2 regions of the Streptomyces sp. NPDC001904 genome follow, and region 2 is predicted to be linked to the other one. Evidence: riboswitches for the same ligand, from Rfam matches in the RefSeq annotation. Region 2 holds a riboswitch; the other holds the start of a gene.
What was found. A riboswitch is a leader RNA that binds a small molecule or an ion and turns the genes downstream of it on or off. The one in region 2 is predicted to bind S-adenosylmethionine.

Region 1: linked by a shared signal. The riboswitch ahead of ABT127_RS01370 (aminotransferase class V-fold PLP-dependent enzyme) and the one ahead of thrC (threonine synthase) in region 2 are both predicted to bind S-adenosylmethionine.

Annotation. Positions count from the first base shown of each region.
Region 1 covers NZ_JBEOYI010000001.1:303,215-312,114, forward strand. Annotated here, with positions in the region: gene ABT127_RS01340 (C40 family peptidase) at 1-468, opposite strand, end outside; gene ABT127_RS01345 (C40 family peptidase) at 698-1,723, opposite strand; gene ABT127_RS01350 (NYN domain-containing protein) at 2,010-3,368, opposite strand; gene ABT127_RS01355 (hypothetical protein) at 3,404-3,643, opposite strand; gene ABT127_RS01360 (rhomboid family intramembrane serine protease) at 3,761-4,513, shown strand; gene ABT127_RS01365 (Lrp/AsnC family transcriptional regulator) at 4,510-4,791, shown strand; gene ABT127_RS01370 (aminotransferase class V-fold PLP-dependent enzyme) at 4,903-6,279, opposite strand; SAM riboswitch class IV at 6,467-6,584, opposite strand; gene trpD (anthranilate phosphoribosyltransferase) at 6,671-7,735, opposite strand; gene qcrB (cytochrome bc1 complex cytochrome b subunit) at 7,879-8,900, opposite strand, start outside.
Region 2 covers NZ_JBEOYI010000019.1:19,708-28,607, reverse strand. Annotated here, with positions in the region: gene ABT127_RS26635 (DUF7927 domain-containing protein) at 1-1,147, opposite strand, end outside; gene ABT127_RS26630 (glucosyl-3-phosphoglycerate synthase) at 1,186-2,133, opposite strand; SAM riboswitch class I at 2,283-2,412, shown strand; gene thrC (threonine synthase) at 2,431-3,738, shown strand; gene ABT127_RS26620 (MoaD/ThiS family protein) at 3,824-4,099, shown strand; gene ABT127_RS26615 (cold-shock protein) at 4,522-4,728, shown strand; gene groL (chaperonin GroEL) at 5,045-6,670, shown strand; gene ABT127_RS26605 (DUF6215 domain-containing protein) at 6,821-7,534, shown strand; gene ABT127_RS26600 (hypothetical protein) at 7,513-7,800, opposite strand; gene ABT127_RS26595 (MFS transporter) at 7,872-8,900, opposite strand, start outside.

The DNA.
Region 1 (8,900 bases), on a different contig from region 2:
GGCCCCCTGCAGTTCCGCCAGGTCGTCGGCCTGGCGGGCGCTGATCCGGTCCATCGTGCCGGCCCGGTCGAGATAGCCCTCCGGGTCGGAGGAGAGCATCAGGACGAGCGAGGGGTCCATGCCGCCGGAGCGGTACTGGGCACCGGCCACCATCCCGAGCGCCTGCCGCATCGCGTTGATCCGGTCCTGCCCGCGGGCCACCTCGTCCTGGGTCCTGGCGAGTTCCTTGCGGAGCCGGTCGGCGCGCTCGTCCGCCTTGTTGAAGGACTCGGTGGCCTGCTCCGCCTGCTCGTAGAGGCGGTCCACCTCCGCCTTCGTGTCGGCGGGCCGGTCCTGCGGCGCGGCGCCCGCGGGAGCGGCACCGAGCGCGGCGACGGCCCCCGCCGCGGCCACGGTCAGCACGGTGACGCGCGTACCGAGGTCGAACCCTGACTGCCGAGAGTGCGCTGTACGGCGATGGGACCCCACGGGCGGCAGCTCTCCCTTCCGCTGACGGTCCCCCAGGCTTCAGCTCGGGGGAAGTGCGGGCCGACAGTAGCCGCGCAACCACCCCCTCACCAAAGACCCTTCACGGGGCGCACACACCGGCGCCCCGCCTCTGACGCAGGTCATGGGCGGGGCGCGGGGTCAGCGAAAGGTGTCGGGATTCGCCCGAACGGGCGCGTTTTCCGATCTCCTCAGGCCGTTGGTACGAGGATCAGATGCGGACGCCGAACTGGAACGAACCGATGGTGCTCATCGACTCGTAGCGGACGACGGCACCCGGGTGCGGGGCGTGCAGCACCTGGCCGTTGCCGGCGTACAGGCCGACGTGCGCGAGGTTGTTGAAGAACACGAGGTCACCGGGCTTGAGCTGGCTCATGCCTATCTTGGTGCCGTCGTTCTGCTGCGTGTACGTGGTCCGGGTGATGCCGACGCCGGCCTGGTTGTACGCGAACTGGGTCAGGCCCGAGCAGTCGTAGGAGTTCGGGCCGGTGCCGCCGGAGACGTACGGCTTGCCGAGCTGGGTGGCGGCGGCGCTCAGGGCGGCGGCGCCGTACTTGGAGGCGGCCGCCTCGTTGCCGAGGTCCACGCGGCTGGCGGAGGAGCGGCTGGCGCGCGTCTCGGCGTCGGCCATCTGCTGGCGCTCGGCGGCGGTCAGGGAGTTGAGCAGCTTCTGCGCCTCGCTCAGCTTGCCCTGGACTTCCTTCTTCTTCTTGCCGAGCTCGGTGCGGGTGTCGGCGAGGTCCTTGAGCTTCTCGCTGGCCTCGGCGCGCTCCTGGGCGAGGGTGCGCTGCTTCGCCTGGACCTTCTTCAGCGACTCCAGCTGCTGGGCGGAGAGCGCGTCGAGGGTGGACGCCTTGTCGAGGTAGTCGTCCGGGTCGGCGGAGAGGAAGAGCTGGACCGATGAGTCGATGCCGCCGGAGCGGTACTGCTCGCTGGCCATCGTGCCGATGCCGGTGCGCAGTTCGTTGAGCTCGTCCTGCTCGCGGGCGACCTTGTCCTGAAGCTGGTCGATCTCCTTCTCCAGCTTCTTCTGCTTCTCCTTGGCCCCGTTGTAGAGGTCGGTGGCCTTACCCGCCTCTTCGTAGAGCTTGTCGACCTTGGCCTTGACCTCGCTCTTGTCGGGCTTGGGGGCGGCACTGGCCGCCTGCGACGTAAGGGCCACGGCAGCGGCGGCGGTCGCGGTGAGCACGGTCACGCGGGTGCGGCTCGGCTGCTTGGGTCGACGGTGGGACGCCACGAAGGCGAGCTCCTTCTTCCTCCAGCCGCCCAAAGAACACCCGATGGGCGGTGCCCCTCCACCGTCACTCACCTCATGTGAGTGATCAACCGAGCGGAGGTTCGAGGCTCGACCCTAGTGACCTTCTTGTGATCAGTTCAAATCCTGTCGGGAAAAATCTCGGTCACCCACTGCATTCTTTGCACTCAACTCACATGCAGTGATGTCGCTTTGACGCTACGTTGCGTGAAGGTTTCGCCAATTCGGGCAAGCGGAACGGAAGTTGCAGTTCCGCCGAATGCGGACATCAGCCCCGGGAGAGGCGCTTCAGCAGCATGACGGACGCAACCGGACGCGCACCGGCCTTCGCCACCCCGTCGGCGACCTCGCGGTCCGTCGAGACGACGATCACCGGCCGGCCGGGCGGCTCGGCGCGCACCAGCTGCCGGATCAACTCGTCGGCGGTGACACCCGCCTTGGAGAACAGCACCCGGACCCCGCGCGGCGGCGCGAGCAGCACCGGCGCGGCCAGCTCCGCCCCGTCGAAGACACAGGTCACCTCGGCGCCGGTCTGCGCGGCCAGCTGCGAGAGCGAGCCGAGCAGCCGCAGCCGCTGCTTCTCCAGCGGCATCGTCGGATAGCCGGTCTTGGTGACGTTGTAGCCGTCGACCACGAGATGGGCCTGCGGCAGCGCCAGCAACTGGTCGAGGATGGCCGGGTCGTGCTCGTGCAGCGCGCGCGCCGCGATGTCCTTGGGGGTCATCTTCCCCGGCTCCACGGCGTCCACGGAGTCGGCGGGCCGTGCCGACACGGGCGGCAGCGCCAGCTCCCGGCGCAGCCCCTGGGCCGCGTCGAGCACGGTGTCCAGGAGCAGCCGTACGCGCATGTCCTCGACGCTGCGCCCTTCGCGGGCCGCGCGCCGGGAGGCCTCCAGGGCCGCCTCGACCTCGCCCAGCCGGCCCTTCAGCCGCCGCGTCTCGCTCTCCGCGGCCGACACCTGCGCCTGCGCCTCGGCCCGTGCCGCGTCGATCTCACCGCGCGCCTTGCGCACCGCGGCCTCACCGCGCTTGACGTCGCTCTGCGCGGAGCGCAGCTTGCGGTGCACGGCGTCGATCTCGCGCCGGGACGCGTCCAGCTCGGCGCGCAACCGTTCCGTCTCGGCCCTGGTCTGGGTCTGCGCCTCGGCCAGCTCGGCGCGCAGCCGCTCCAGCTCGGCGCGGGTCTCCTCGTCGGCGCGCTCGGCGTCGGCGCGCTGCGCCTCCTCGCCGGCGGCGGCCACGAGCTTCACCCAGCCGGTGGGCCGCAGCACGTACGCGGCGGCGGCGACGTCGAGCGGGTCGGCGGCGGGCGGCGGCGACCCGGACTCCAGGGCGCCCGCCAGCTCGGGCTGCGCCTCACGGAACCGCTCGGCGATCCGCTGCCGGAAGATCGTGTCGCCCTCCACCGCGGCGGCCATGGCGTTGCCGGCGAACTTGGCCCGCCGCGTGGGGGTGAAACGGGCATACTGCCGCAATTGCGCAGGGAGTTCGCCGACGGTCAGCCCGCCGAAGCCGTCGGAGACGATCTGCACGACCCGACGCCGTACGCCTTCGGGCAGCGGCCGGTCGAGCACCTCGGCGGCGGCCTGCTCAGGGTCTTTGGCCTCCCCGCCCGTGCTCTGCACCATCCGTCACCCCAACTGTCTTGAGTGCACCGGCTCCTTCAGGAGTCGGTGCCCGGCCTGTCGACGATCTCCACCTGGTCCACCGCGTTGCACCAGCGACAGCGGACCGACTCGATGGTCTCACTGACCACCTCGCGTTCCTCGACCTTCGGCTCACCGGCCAGGTCGAGATGGACGTACTCGACGACCTTCGAGGAGCGCGTCACGTCGAACCGCGTCAGGTTGCCGCACAGCGTGCAGCGCCAGCGGGTGGTGGCGGTCGGCAGGGGAACCGTCATCTCAGAGCATCTCTTCCTCGCGCGTGCACGGCGTGGTGCGTGGTGCTTGCTGTATTGCCCGTAACCCTACGGCCTGCCGTACGCCGCCCGCTCCCCGCCTTGCGTCATGCTCTTCCCATGATCGGCGACGGGCGCGACGCGACCGGAAAATTCGGAAAAGTGACCGCATTCCTCAGAGGGCATCCGGCCCCGGTCACGTACGGGATCATCGCGCTGTGCTGTGCGGTCTTCGTGATCTCTCCCGCCTCGGGCTTCAATCCCACCTACGGCACAGGTGCCCGGCTGCTCACGGAACAGACCGCCTACTTCGATCGCTGGGGCGTGGTCCCCTCCGAACTCTTCGCAGGATCGGCGCGGGCCGCCCTCACTCCCCTCACCGCTCTGTTCGTGCACGGCAGCTGGCTGCACCTGCTGGGCAACATGCTCTTCCTCTACGTCTTCGGCGCGATGGCCGAGGAGCGCATGGGCCGCGTCCAGTACGCGCTCTTCTACCTGATCACCGGGTATCTGGCGCTGTTCGCGTACGCGGTCGCCCACGCCGACTCCGACCAGAGCCTGGTCGGCGCCTCGGGGGCCATCTCGGCGGTCCTCGGCGCCTTCCTGTACCTGTTCCCCGGAGCGCGGGTGACGAGCCTGTTCCCGTTCCTTCTCTTCCTGCCCCTGCGCTTTCCGGCCTGGGTGGTGCTGCCGTTCTGGGTGGCGCTGCAGTGGGCGGCCGCGGGCCAGGACACCCAGGGGCCCGCGGTCGCCTATCTGGCGCACCTCGTCGGCTTCTCCCTCGGGTTCCTCTACGCGTGGGTGCGGTACAGGGGCCGGGCTAAGGTTGAGCCGACCCATGCCACGGCCACCGAGGGAGACAGCCAGCCGTGATCACCGCGATCGTGCTCATCAAGACCAGCGTGGACCGGATCCCCGAGATCGCCGAGTCGATCGCGGCTCTGGACAGCGTCAGCGAGGTCTTCTCCGTCACCGGCACCTACGACCTGATCGCCATGGTCCGCGTCGCCCGCCACGACGACCTCGCGGATGTCATCCCCGGCCGGATCAGCAAGATCCAGGGCGTCGAGGCGACGGACACGCACGTCGCGTTCCGCACCTACTCCCAGCACGACCTCGAGGCCGCCTTCTCGATCGGCCTGGACGGCTAGGAGCGCCCCGCCAGGGGCGCGGGGAACTGCGCGAGCAACCACAGAAAAGCCGCAGACGCACTGCCCACGAACCAGGCAGACGCGACTGCGGCTTTCATGACTGGCCGAGCCTCACGACGCCGGAACACACCGCCCCTGCTCGGTGCGGTAGCTCCACGCGGCGCCGTTGCGGACCAGCTCGGTGACGGCCGCGACGAACCGGTCGACGTGCTCGTCGGGCGTACCGGCGCCGAAGCTGACCCGGATCGCGTTCAGCGACTTCTCCCCGGGCGCCGCCTCGGGCGACCCGCACTCGCCCTGCGTCTGCGGGTCGGAGCCGAGCAGCGTACGCACCAGCGGGTGGGCGCAGAACAGGCCGTCGCGGACCCCGATCCCGTACTCGGCGGAGAGCGCGGCGGCGAAGTGGGAGGAGTTCCAGCCCTCCACCACGAAGGAGATGACGCCGACGCGCGGGGCGTCGTCCCCGAACAGGGACAGCACCTTCACCTCGGGCACGGCGGCGAGCCCGTCGCGCACCTTGCCGATCAGGTACTGCTCCCGCGCGACGAGGCTGTCGAACCCGGCCTCGGTCAGCGCCTTGCAGGCGGAGGCGATGGAGTACACGCCGATGACGTTCGGCGAACCCGCCTCGTGCCGGGCCGCGCTCTCGTGCCACTCGACGTCCACGCCGCCGTCCGCGCGCCGGGCGACCTTGCGGGAGGCGCCGCCGCCGGCGAGGTAGGGCTCGGCCTCGGTCAGCCAGTCGGAGCGGCCGGCGAGCACGCCGGAGCCGAACGGCGCGTACAGCTTGTGTCCGGAGAAGGCGATCCAGTCGACGTCCAGTTCCTGCACGGAGACGGGGTGGTGGGGCGCGAGCTGGGCGGCGTCGAGCACGATGCGGGCACCGTGCGCGTGAGCGGCCGCCGCCAGTTCGCGCACCGGCCAGAGCTCACCGGTGACGTTGGAGGCACCGGTGACGCAGACGAGGGCGGGGCCGTACGGATCGCGGTCGGCGAGGGCACGCTCCAGGGTGGCGACGGCCTCGTCGGGGGTGCGCGGCGCGTTGAGGTAGGTGACCTGCGCGTCGCGCCACGGCAGCAGCGAGGCGTGGTGCTCGGTCTCGAAGACGAAGACCTGGCAGTCGGCGGGGAGCGCGGCGGCGAGCAGGTTGAGCGAGTCGGTCGTCGACCGGGTGAAGACGACCTGGTCGCCGTCGCGGCAGTCCAGGAACTCGGCGACCGTCCGGCGGGAGTTCTCGAAGAGGTCGGTGGAGAGCTGGGAGAGGTACCCGGCGCCGCGGTGCACGCTGCCGTAGTACGGGGCGTACGCGGCGACGTCGTCCCACACCCGCTGCAGGGCCGGCGCGCTGGCGGCGTAGTCGAGGGCCGCGTAGGTCACCTCGCCACCGGTGACGAGCGGCACGGTGACGTCCCGGCCGAGCACGGGAAGCGGGGCCGCGATGTCGGTGGGGGCCGGGGTACAGGCAGCGGCGGCGACGGAAACAGACATGGGTGAACTCCCTGGCGCGGTAAGCGAATTGACCATGCCGAAGCCACGGCTGAGCGCTACGGAACAGGGCTCGACGGCATGGAAAGAAAAGTGGAACGGGTACGCAGAGGCGGGGCCGAAACGCCCTATCGCATTCGCTTGCTCACGAGACTGCTCCCTTGAGGACCAGGACCCCAGGGTGTGCAGGGGTCCGCGCTTGCCATAGACCTCGCTGCCTACGGCCTGGTCTTCACCCAGGGCACCCCGCCACGGACGGAGGGTTGCCGGACAGCGGGCTGGGGCCTCGATCGCTGTCACTCATGACCTTGTAGAGGATCCTGCCACACGTATCCGGAATGGCAAGGGCGCAGTCCATCTCCTGAGACAGGAAGGACTGCGCCCTGCGTCACACTCAGCGGTTGCTGGCGACGACCCACCGCTCCAGGGTGGCCTTCGCGGCGCCGGAGTCGATCGACTCGGCGGCCCGCTCCATACCGGCCCTGATCTGCTCGACGAGCGTGCCGCCACCGGGGCGTACGGCGACGAGCGCGGCGGCGGAGTTCAGCAGCACGGCGTCCCGCACCGGGCCCCGCTCCCCGTCGAGGATCCGCCGGGCGACCTCGGCGTTGAAGGACGGGTCGCCGCCGCGCAGCGCCTCGATGCCGACCGGCTCGATACCGACGTCACGCGGGTCGAAGACCTCCTCGCGGACGGCTCCGTCGCGCACGACCCAGACCCGGGAGGTCCCGGTGATGGTCAGCTCGTCGAGCCCGTCGTCACCGCGGAAGACCAGGGAGGAGTTGCCGCGCTCGGCGAAGACCCCGGCGACCACCGGGGCCATCCGCGGATCGGCGACCCCGACGGCCTGCGCGCTCACCCGGGCCGGGTTGGTCAGCGGGCCGAGCAGGTTGAACACCGTACGGATGCCGATCTGGCCGCGGGCCGCGCCCGCGTACCGCAGCGCCGGGTGGAACTTGACCGCGAAGCAGAAGGTGATGCCCGCTTCTTCGGCCACCTGGGGGACGCGGGCCGGCGTCAGGTCCAGGTTGACGCCCAGCTTCTCCAGGACGTCCGAGGAGCCGGAGGCGGACGAGGCCGCCCGGTTGCCGTGCTTGACGACCTTGGTCCCCGCGCCGGCGATCACGATGGCGGACATGGTGGAGATGTTGACGGTCTTCGCGCCGTCGCCGCCCGTCCCGACGATGTCGACGGTCTCGCCGGGCACCTCGATGGTGTTGGCGTGCTCGTACATGGCGCGGACCAGACCGGTGATCTCCTCGACGGTCTCGCCCTTGGCGCGCAGCGCGACCACGAAGGCGGCGATCTGCGCGTCGGTCGCCTCGCCGCTCATGATGCGGTCCATCGCCCAGGCGGTGTCGTCGGCGCTCTGGTCGCGCCCGTCGAGGAGTCCGTTCAGCACACTGGGCCAGGAACGGCCCGCCGCGGTGTCGCCTCCAGCGGGGGTCAAAGCGCTCATGGCCGCTCCTGTGGTGTTGTCCGTACGAGGATGGGGAACGGCACCCACCTTATCGAGCGGCGGAGACGGCAAAGAGCCCCCGTCCAGTGCCTGGACGAGGGCTCTTGCCGTGGCGATCAGCGTCGGAGGTGGAACCTCAGAGATCAGTGGTGGCCGTGGCCGCTGGTGATCTCCTTGTACTCCTCGGCGGTGGGCTTGGGGATCTGGTTGTGCTCCCCGTAGTAGCCCTTCGACAGCTTGGCGCGCAGCTTCTGCGCACGCGACACCTTGCGCTCCACACCGTTCTCGTCGACCGTCGGGCCGATCTCGGCGGGCTTGTACTGCTCGTGCGCGGTGAGCGTGTGCAGGGCCTCCGCGTCGAGCGGCTCGTGGACCTCGATGAACTCACCGTGCGGCAGGCGCTTGATGATGCCGGACTCGCGTCCGTGCAGCACCTTGTCCTTGTCGCGGCGCTGGAGACCGAGGCAGATCCGCTTGGTGACGATGAAGACCAGGACCGGCATCACGAAGAAGCTGATGCGGACGAACCAGGTGATCGCGTTGATCGACAGGTGGAAGTGCGTGGCCCAGAGGTCGTTGCCACCACCGATCATCAGCACGAAGTACCAGGAGATCCACGCGGCACCGAAGGCGGTGCGCGTCGGCGCGTTGCGCGGGCGGTCCAGGATGTGGTGCTCGCGCTTGTCGCCGGTGACCCAGGACTCGATGAACGGGTAGACCGCGATCGCGACCAGGACCAGCGGGAAGATCACCAGCGGGATGAACACGCCCAGGACGAGCGTGTGACCCCAGAGGTTGATCTCCCAGCCCGGCATGACACGGATCAGGCCTTCGGAGAAGCCCATGTACCAGTCGGGCTGGGCGCCGGTGGAGACCTGGTCCGGACGGTACGGGCCGATGGCCCAGATCGGGTTGATCGAGGCGATCGCCGCGACCACCGCGATGACACCGAAGACCAGGAAGAAGAAGCCACCCGCCTTGGCCATGTAGACCGGGAGCAGCGGCATGCCGACGACGTTCTTCTCGGTCTTTCCGGCACCCGCGAACTGCGTGTGCTTGTGGTAGAAGACCAGGATCAGGTGGGCCACCATCAGGCCGAGCATGATGCCCGGCAGCAGCAGGATGTGGACCGAGTAGAACCGCGCGACGAAGTCGCCGCCCGGGA
Region 2 (8,900 bases):
TCCTGACCTCCAGGTCGGGCACCGGCACCGAGAACGCCAGCGCCGACGGCACGTAGGTGTCGCCCCGCGTGCGGAAGGTCAGGTTCGCGGAGGTCGAGCCCTCCGGGATGACGCTGGAGGGGATCGTCGCGGTCTTCGCGTCGATGCTGAAGTTGTTGCCCTCGCACGGGTCGAGGCAGCCCTCGGCGCGGCTGTTGAAGAAGTTGGTGGCGGCGCCGCCGCTGTCCGGGTCGGCGATCTGTGTGCCGTTGACCAGGAACGCGTCACCGGCCACGTTCGCGTCGCCCTCGTAGGCGGTCACGCTCGCCCGCACGTCCTTGTTGCCCGCGCGGTAGAAGCCGTCGATGCCGATCGTGGTGTCCGGGTCCTTGGACTGCTGCACCACGTGGCCGCCGTAGATGTAGACGTTGCGGCGGGAGGGCGCGTACTGCTCGTTGGGCCCGTCGTACTTGTAGACGACGGTCAGCGACCAGCCGCCGACGCAGCCCTTGCCGGTCGGCGCCCAGATGTCGCCGACCGCGACCGGCACCGGGGTGCCGGTGGTGACGCCCGCGAACAGCGCGGTGACGTCGGACTCCGCGGTGTAGTAGTGCGGGCCGCCGACCGCGGCCGGGGTGCGCACCGCGTTCTGCACGGTGGCCCGGGTCGCGGTGCCGCCGCCGACCCTGACCAGCGGCTGCTGCGTGAGCGGGTCACCGGCGGGCGAGGTGGCGAGGCCCGCGGTGTCGCAGCGCGTGATCTGGTTGTTCCCCAGCTTGTACGTGCCGTCGTTGCCGCCCCAGAACAGGCGGGCGTAGGCGACGGTGGCGCCGGGCGGGACGGTGACCTGCCCGGTCGAGGAGTTGGTCACGGAGGTGCCGAACCCGGCGGTGTCCGTGTACTGCATGTCGAACTGGTTGTTGTTCTCCGAGGTCGTCCCGGCCTGCGCCGCCCGGCAGCGCGTCGCGTCGTCGGCGGGCGTGGACGGACACTGCATCACCGTGTTGCCCAGCGTGATGAAGTCGCCGTAGACGGCCTCGTCGTAGCGCTGGGCGAACGGCTCGACCACGACCGCGGACGCGGGAGCGGCCGCGGCGACGAGGGTCGCGGCGGCCGCTGCTGTGGCGGCAAGCGCCGCCAAGGTGCTCTGTACCTGTCTCAGCCACATACGGAGCAATGTAGGGAAAAGACCGTATTATCCCGTGATTAAGCGACGCGACGCTCCGCATACTCACTGATTTCGGTCATCGGCGGCCGCTCCTCGGTGTCCACGGAGTGCACCCGCGGCTCGAAGCCGTCCGCGCCCCGCTCGAACTGGGTCAGCACCGGCCGCACCAGGTGCCCGCGCGCGAGCCGCAGCTGGGCCGTGCGGTAGATCGCCGCCGCCATCCGGCCGAGCGCCTGCCCGTCCTGGTGCCGGTGCTTCCTGACACCGACGTCGACCTGGGCGAGCGCGTCCAGGCCCACGGTGTGCAGCGCGTCGACCAGCAGCCCCAGCTCCACCCCGTAGCCGACCGGGAACGGCAGCCGCTCCAGCAGGCTCCGGCGGGCCGCGTACTCGCCGCCCAGCGGCTGGACGAATCCGGCCAGCTGGGGCCAGTGCAGATTGAGCACCGGCCGGGCCATCAGCTCGGTGACCCGGCCGCCCTGTCCGGCCGCCTCGCCCAGCGGGCGGTCGTACATGGCCTTCACGAAGTCCACGTCCGGGTCGGTGAGGAGCGGGCCGACGATGCCGGAGACGAAGTCCGCCGAGAACTCCTTCAGATCGGCGTCGACGAAGCACACGATGTCACCGGACGTGACGAGCAGCGAGCGCCACAGCACCTCGCCCTTCCCGGGGCGGGCCGGGATCCGCGGCAGGATCGTGTCCCGGTGCTCGACGCGCGCCCCGGCCGCCGCCGCGACCTCGGAGGTGCGGTCCGTGGAGCCGGAGTCGACGACCACGATCTCGTCGACCAGCGGCACCGCCTCCGTCATCAGCTCGCGCCGGATCACCGAGACGATCTCCCCGACCGTCTCCTCCTCGTTCAGCGCGGGCAGGACGACGCTCACCGTCCGGCCCGACGCCCGCTTCGCGGCGATCAGCCGGGCCATGGGGCGGTCGGCCACGGACCAGGAGCGCCGCTTGAGCCAGCCCTCGACTTCTTCCAGCACGGCCAAGGCCCTCCCGTTTGTGATCCATCTCGCGGTTCGGACGACTATCTCAAGGGTCCACCCCTTCAGTTACAGTCTTGAACAGGGTCCGTGACCATCGCATGTCGGGGTCGACGAGCCCGTACAACTCCATCCACACAATCGAATACCGCTCATCCAGAGGGGCAGAGGGATACGGCCCGTTGAAGCCCCGGCAACCCTCCCGCCGACCGACGAGGTCACGGTGGGGACGGTGCCAATTCCGTCTCGCGGCGAGATGCGTCGCGAGGAAGATGAGGAGAAAGGGCCTCGCCTCTCATGGCTGTACAGACTGTCGCGACCGGAACCACCGCTTCGACGAACGCCGCCGTCGACCTCGGACCCGCTTCGGGCCTCTCCTGCCGCGAGTGCGGCGCCACCGTCCCGCTCGGTCCGGTCTTCGCCTGCGTCGAGTGTTTCGGGCCTCTGGAAGTCGCCTACGACCTGCCGGCCGGCGATCCCGAGGCGCTCCGCAAGCAGATCGAGGCCGGCCCCGCCAACATCTGGCGCTACGCCCCCCTCCTGCCCGTCCCGGCCGACGTCGCCGAGAAGCCGAACCTGAACCCCGGCTGGACCAAGCTGGTCAAGGCCGACAACCTCGCCCGCGAACTCGGCGTCGAGCAGGGCAAGCTGTTCGTCAAGGACGACTCCGGCAACCCGACGCACTCCTTCAAGGACCGGGTCGTCGCGCAGGCCATCGAGGCCGCGCGCGCCTTCGGCTTCACCACCCTGTCCTGCTCCTCCACCGGCAACCTGGCGGGTGCCGTCGGCGCCGCCGCCGCCCGCGCCGGCTTCCGCTCCTGCGTCTTCATCCCGCACGACCTGGAGCAGGGCAAGGTCGTCATGGCCGGTGTCTACGGCGGTGACCTCGTCGCCATCGAGGGCAACTACGACGACGTGAACCGCTTCTGCTCCGAGCTCATCGGCGACCCGCTGGGCGAGGGCTGGGGCTTCGTCAACGTCAACCTGCGCCCGTACTACGGCGAGGGCTCCAAGACGCTCGCCTACGAGATCTGCGAGCAGCTGGGCTGGCGGCTCCCGGACCAGCTGGTCATCCCGATCGCGTCCGGCTCGCAGTTCACGAAGATCGACAAGGGTCTGAAGGAGCTGATCGCGCTCGGCCTCGTCGAGGACAAGCCGTACAAGCTCTTCGGCGCCCAGGCCGAGGGCTGCTCCCCGGTCTCGGTCGCGTACAAGGGCGGCCACGACGTGGTGCGGCCGCAGAAGCCGAACACGATCGCCAAGTCGCTCGCGATCGGCAACCCGGCCGACGGGCCGTACGTCCTCGACATCGCGCGCCGCACCGGTGGCGCCGTGGAGGACGTCGACGACGAGCAGGTCGTCGAAGCGATCAAGCTGCTCGCGCAGACCGAGGGCATCTTCGCGGAGACCGCGGGCGGCGTGACCGTCGGCGTCACCAAGAAGCTCATCGAGGCCGGGCTGATCGACCCGTCGCTCACCACCGTCGTGCTGAACACCGGTGACGGGCTCAAGACCCTGGACGCCGTCGCCGAGTCGTCGCAGGCCACCGCGACCATCCGGCCGTCTCTGGAGGCGTTCCGCGCCGCCGGGCTCGCCGCCGAGTAGATCCGCCCCTTCCCGTAGCCGGGGGCTCCGCCCCCGGACCCCGCTCCTCAAACGCCGGAGGGGCTGAAAAGACCGAGGTGAACCCATGAGCGTTTCCGTCCGGATCCCCACCATCCTCCGCACCTACACCGGCGGTCAGGCCGAGGTCAGCGCCGAGGGCGCCACGCTCGCCGACGTCATCGCCGACCTGGAGAAGAACCACACCGGGATCGCCGCCCGCGTCCTCGACGACCAGGGCAAGCTGCGCCGGTTCGTCAACGTGTACGTGAACGACGACGACGTCCGCTTCGAGCAGGGCCTCGACACCGCCACGCCCGACGGCGCCGGAGTTTCGATCATTCCCGCCGTCGCCGGCGGCTGACACACACAGAGTCATCCGAATTGCCCCCTCCGCGAGGAAAGCGGAGGGGGCAATTCTGCATGGTTGAGCGCGGTACAGTTGGGGAAGCTGGTTCGATTCCGAACGTGATGCCATGACGGGCGCATATGAGTTCCCGCCCGAAGCGCGACAAGAAGCAGCCAATGTGTCCCGCCCATTCAGGCCTTTTATGGCATTTGTGCGGCCCGACTTGCCCTGGGATCCATGCAGTTGGCCCGGTTTCCGCGATCATGCGTGCCCAGAATTCTCGTCCGACTGACCTGTTGCAGACGGCAGTTGGGCAGATACATTCAGCCGCGGTCGACGCGTTCCGGCGCACACCCCCAAACCCTTTGGGGCGTGAGGTCTGACCCGGGTCCGCGAAGTGCGGACTCGCGCAAGGGCCAGTAATAGGGGAGTTAGGCATGGCTCAGGGCACCGTCAAGTGGTTCAACGCGGAGAAGGGGTACGGCTTCATCGCGGTCGACGGTGGTGCGGATGTTTTCGTCCACTACAGCGCGATTCAGATGGACGGCTACCGCACCCTCGAAGAGGGTCAGCGAGTTGAATTCGAGATCTCGCAGGGCCAGAAGGGGCCGCAGGCCGACATGGTCCGCCTGGCCGCCGGCTGAGCGATCGACCGACTGCAGCACACAAGCTTCGTACGGTCCATGAAGGGCCCGCTCCCGGTTCGCCGGGGCGGGCCCTTCGTGCTGCCGTGCGCGGGCGCGCACCACCGCCCGATCTGTGATAGCCGCTTGCACTCGCATGGGCCGAGTGCTAATCATTGGGCTTAGCACTCTCCGAGTGAGAGTGACAGAACTTGGATCGGGTCGGTGAGGTCCGGGAGCCGGGTGGGGCAAGGAACCACAAGGCTCAAGGGCCGTCCGTCGCGGGCACCAGCACGGTCCGTTTGCGTTTCCACCCCGTCCGGGAGGACCACTTCACATGGCCAAGATCATCGCGTTCGACGAGGAGGCACGGCGCGGCCTCGAGCGCGGCATGAACCAGCTCGCCGACGCCGTCAAGGTGACCCTGGGCCCCAAGGGTCGCAACGTCGTCCTCGAGAAGAAGTGGGGCGCCCCCACGATCACCAACGATGGTGTGTCCATCGCCAAGGAGATCGAGCTCGAGGACCCGTACGAGAAGATCGGCGCCGAGCTGGTCAAGGAGGTCGCGAAGAAGACGGACGACGTCGCCGGTGACGGCACGACGACCGCGACCGTCCTGGCCCAGGCCCTGGTGCGCGAGGGTCTGCGCAACGTGGCCGCCGGTGCCAACCCGATGGCCCTCAAGCGCGGCATCGAGAAGGCCGTCGAGGCCGTCTCCGGTGCGCTGCTCGAGCAGGCCAAGGAGGTCGAGACCAAGGAGCAGATCGCTTCGACGGCCTCCATCTCCGCCGCCGACACCCAGATCGGCGAGCTCATCGCCGAGGCGATGGACAAGGTCGGCAAGGAAGGCGTCATCACCGTCGAGGAGTCGCAGACCTTCGGTCTCGAGCTTGAGCTCACCGAGGGCATGCGCTTCGACAAGGGCTACATCTCGGCGTACTTCGCCACCGACATGGAGCGTATGGAGGCCTCGCTGGAGGACCCGTACATCCTGATCGTCAACTCGAAGATCGGCAACGTGAAGGACCTCCTTCCGCTGCTCGAGAAGGTCATGCAGTCGGGCAAGCCCCTGCTGATCATCGCCGAGGACGTCGAGGGCGAGGCCCTGTCGACCCTGGTCGTCAACAAGATCCGTGGCACCTTCAAGTCCGTCGCCGTCAAGGCCCCGGGCTTCGGTGACCGCCGCAAGGCCATGCTCGGCGACATCGCCATCCTCACCGGTGGCACCGTCATCTCCGAGGAGGTCGGCCTCAAGCTGGAGAACGCCGGTCTCGACCTGCTCGGCCGCGCCCGCAAGGTCGTCATCACCAAGGACGAGACGACGATCGTCGACGGCTCCGGTGACAGCGACCAGGTCCAGGGCCGCGTCAACCAGATCCGTGCCGAGATCGAGAACTCGGACAGCGACTACGACCGCGAGAAGCTGCAGGAGCGCCTGGCGAAGCTCGCCGGCGGTGTTGCGGTCATCAAGGCCGGTGCCGCGACCGAGGTCGAGCTCAAGGAGCGCAAGCACCGCATCGAGGACGCCGTTCGCAACGCGAAGGCGGCCGTCGAAGAGGGCATCGTCGCCGGTGGTGGCGTGGCCCTCCTCCAGGCCTCCGCGGTCTTCGAGAAGCTGGAGCTGCAGGGTGACGAGGCGACCGGCGCCAACGCCGTGAAGCTCGCCCTGGAGGCCCCGCTCAAGCAGATCGCCGTCAACGGCGGCCTTGAGGGTGGCGTCGTCGTGGAGAAGGTTCGGAACCTGGCCGTCGGCCACGGTCTGAACGCCGCCACGGGCGAGTACGTCGACATGATCGCCGAGGGCATCCTCGACCCGGCCAAGGTGACGCGCTCCGCGCTGCAGAACGCCGCGTCGATCGCCGCGCTGTTCCTCACCACCGAGGCCGTCATCGCCGACAAGCCGGAGAAGGCGGGTGCCGCTCCCGCTGGTGGTGGCATGCCGGGCGGTGACATGGACTTCTGAGCCTGACGGTTCAGCCTGTCCTTCGGCGAGGGCGGTATCCCTTCGGGGGTGCCGCCCTCGTTTTTTTGCTTTCCCGCTGTCGGGGCTGGTCGCGCCCCTTACGGGGCGCTAATGTCCGTCTGCGATTTGATCAATGACGGGGTGGGGGACATGGAAGAGAAGCCGGTCAATGCGTGGGGGCAGGCGATAGCGGCCTTCGCGGTCGTGGGGGCGCTCGGCCTCGGGTTCTGGGTGCAGAACGAGCAGGCGGACGGTGGGACGAGTCCTGCCGAGAAAGCCGCCGTGTGTTCCGGCGGGGCCGCCGAGAAGGGGGACCGGGCGGCCGGGCGGGTGTACGGGGCCCAGTTGTGCAAGGCGCTGAACCAGCCCGAGCTGGCGACGTGGCTCGGCACACCCGGTGAACTGCCCAAGAGCGCGAGCGGCAGCGGCGACGGGTCGCTCGGCTCGGGCCTGGTGAAGACCCCGTACCGGTCGGCGCGGATCGAGTTCGACACGTACACGGTGACGATCGCGGCGTCCTACGACAAGATGCCGGTGGCCGGGTCCGAGAGCTACCTGGGGTCCGACGCGCACCCGCAGAAGGTGCTGCGGCGCCCCGCGGTGTTCTACTCCACGCAGACCATGGGCATCAGCTTCCGCCTGGACGGCAAGGACGCCAAGAGCACGCAGGGCGTGCCCGCGGAGGCCGTGGTCGTGGCGCTCGACCCGAAGGACCGCGGCGGCTCCTACGAACTGGCGGTCTGGCGCAACCACGGCGGGTACCCCGACCGGACGGTGCTCCTGGACATCGCCACGCACGTGCTCCCGGTGGTCCCGGGCTTCGACTCAGGGTCGACGCTGCCTCAGGACGCGCCCTCTTCGTAGCTGTCCCAGGCGTCCCGGCCGGCCCGGCCCGCGCTCGTCGCCGCCGTCTGGGCGTGGCGGAGGGCGCGCTGGGCCAGTTCGGCGGGCGGCACCTCCCAGCTGCCGGTCCAGGAGCGGCCCGCGCGGGCCAGCTCGTAGACCAGGACGCCGACGCCCGCGGCGGCGACGAGCATGCCGGCGCCGGTCAGGCCCGCGCCGACGGTGAGCCGCCGCTGGTCGGGACGGAACTCGGTCCAGGAGATCTTGGAAAAGGTGCTGTCAGCCATGGGGCCAGGATGCGGCGAAGCGCGCGGGGCCGCATGTCGAGCGGCTCCGCGCGCTGCACCGTCCTGCCTCGTCAGACCAGCTCTTCGGCCGGGGCCTCCTCGACGCTGTGGGAGTCGGTGAGGCTCGCGGCGCCGACGGCCGCGATCACACCGACCACGACGGCGAGCACGGCGTAGGTGATCCGCTCGCCGTGGAAGAAGGAGGCGACGAGGTCGCTGCTCCAGACGCCGCTGGGCAGGGTGGTGGTGACCAGGGCGGCGATCAGCGTGCCGACCATGGCGGTGCCGACGCTGGTGCCGACCTCCTGCGCGGTGTCGTTGAGCGCGGCGGCGATGGAGGTGCGGTTGGCGGGCATGGCGTCGACGAGCGCGACGGCGCAGATCGTCATGACGGTCCGCAGTCCCACGGTCATCAGGACCATGCAGGCGGCGATGACCGCGTAGCCGTGCTCGACGCCCCAGGACAGGCCCGCCAGGGAACCGGCCAGGCAGGCCGCGCCCACCAGGCACGCGATCCGGTGGCCGAAGCGGCGGCCGAGCCATTCGGACAGCGGGGTCGCGACGAGCATGGTGACGATGATCGGCAGGTTGGCGAGACCGGCCCGCACCGGGCTCCAGCCGTAGGCGTACTGGAAGTGCAGGATCAGCCCGAACATCACGCTGGCCATCGCGATCGAGGTGCCGATCTGGGCGAGGGCGGCGCCGCGCACGGTGCCGCTGCGGAACACGTTCAGGTCGAGCATCGGGGCGCTGGTGCGGCGCTCGCGGACGACGAAGGCGACGGCGGCGACGACGGCTCCGGCGATCGAGGCGAGGGTGGCCGCGGAGAGCCAGCCGTGCTCGACGCCGCTGGTCAGCGAGTAGCAGGCGAGGCCGATGGTGGCGACGCTCAGGACGGCGCCCGGCACGTCGAGGCGGTCCTTGGTCAGGTCCTCGGGGCGGTCGGCGGGGACGCCGAGCCGGACGCCGATGCAGGCGATCAGGGCGATCGGGGCGTTGACGACGAGCAGCCACTCCCAGCGCACGTGGGCCAGGGCGGTGCCGCCGAGCAGCGGGCCGAGGACGAAGCCGGACATGCCGACGACGATCATCACGGTCAT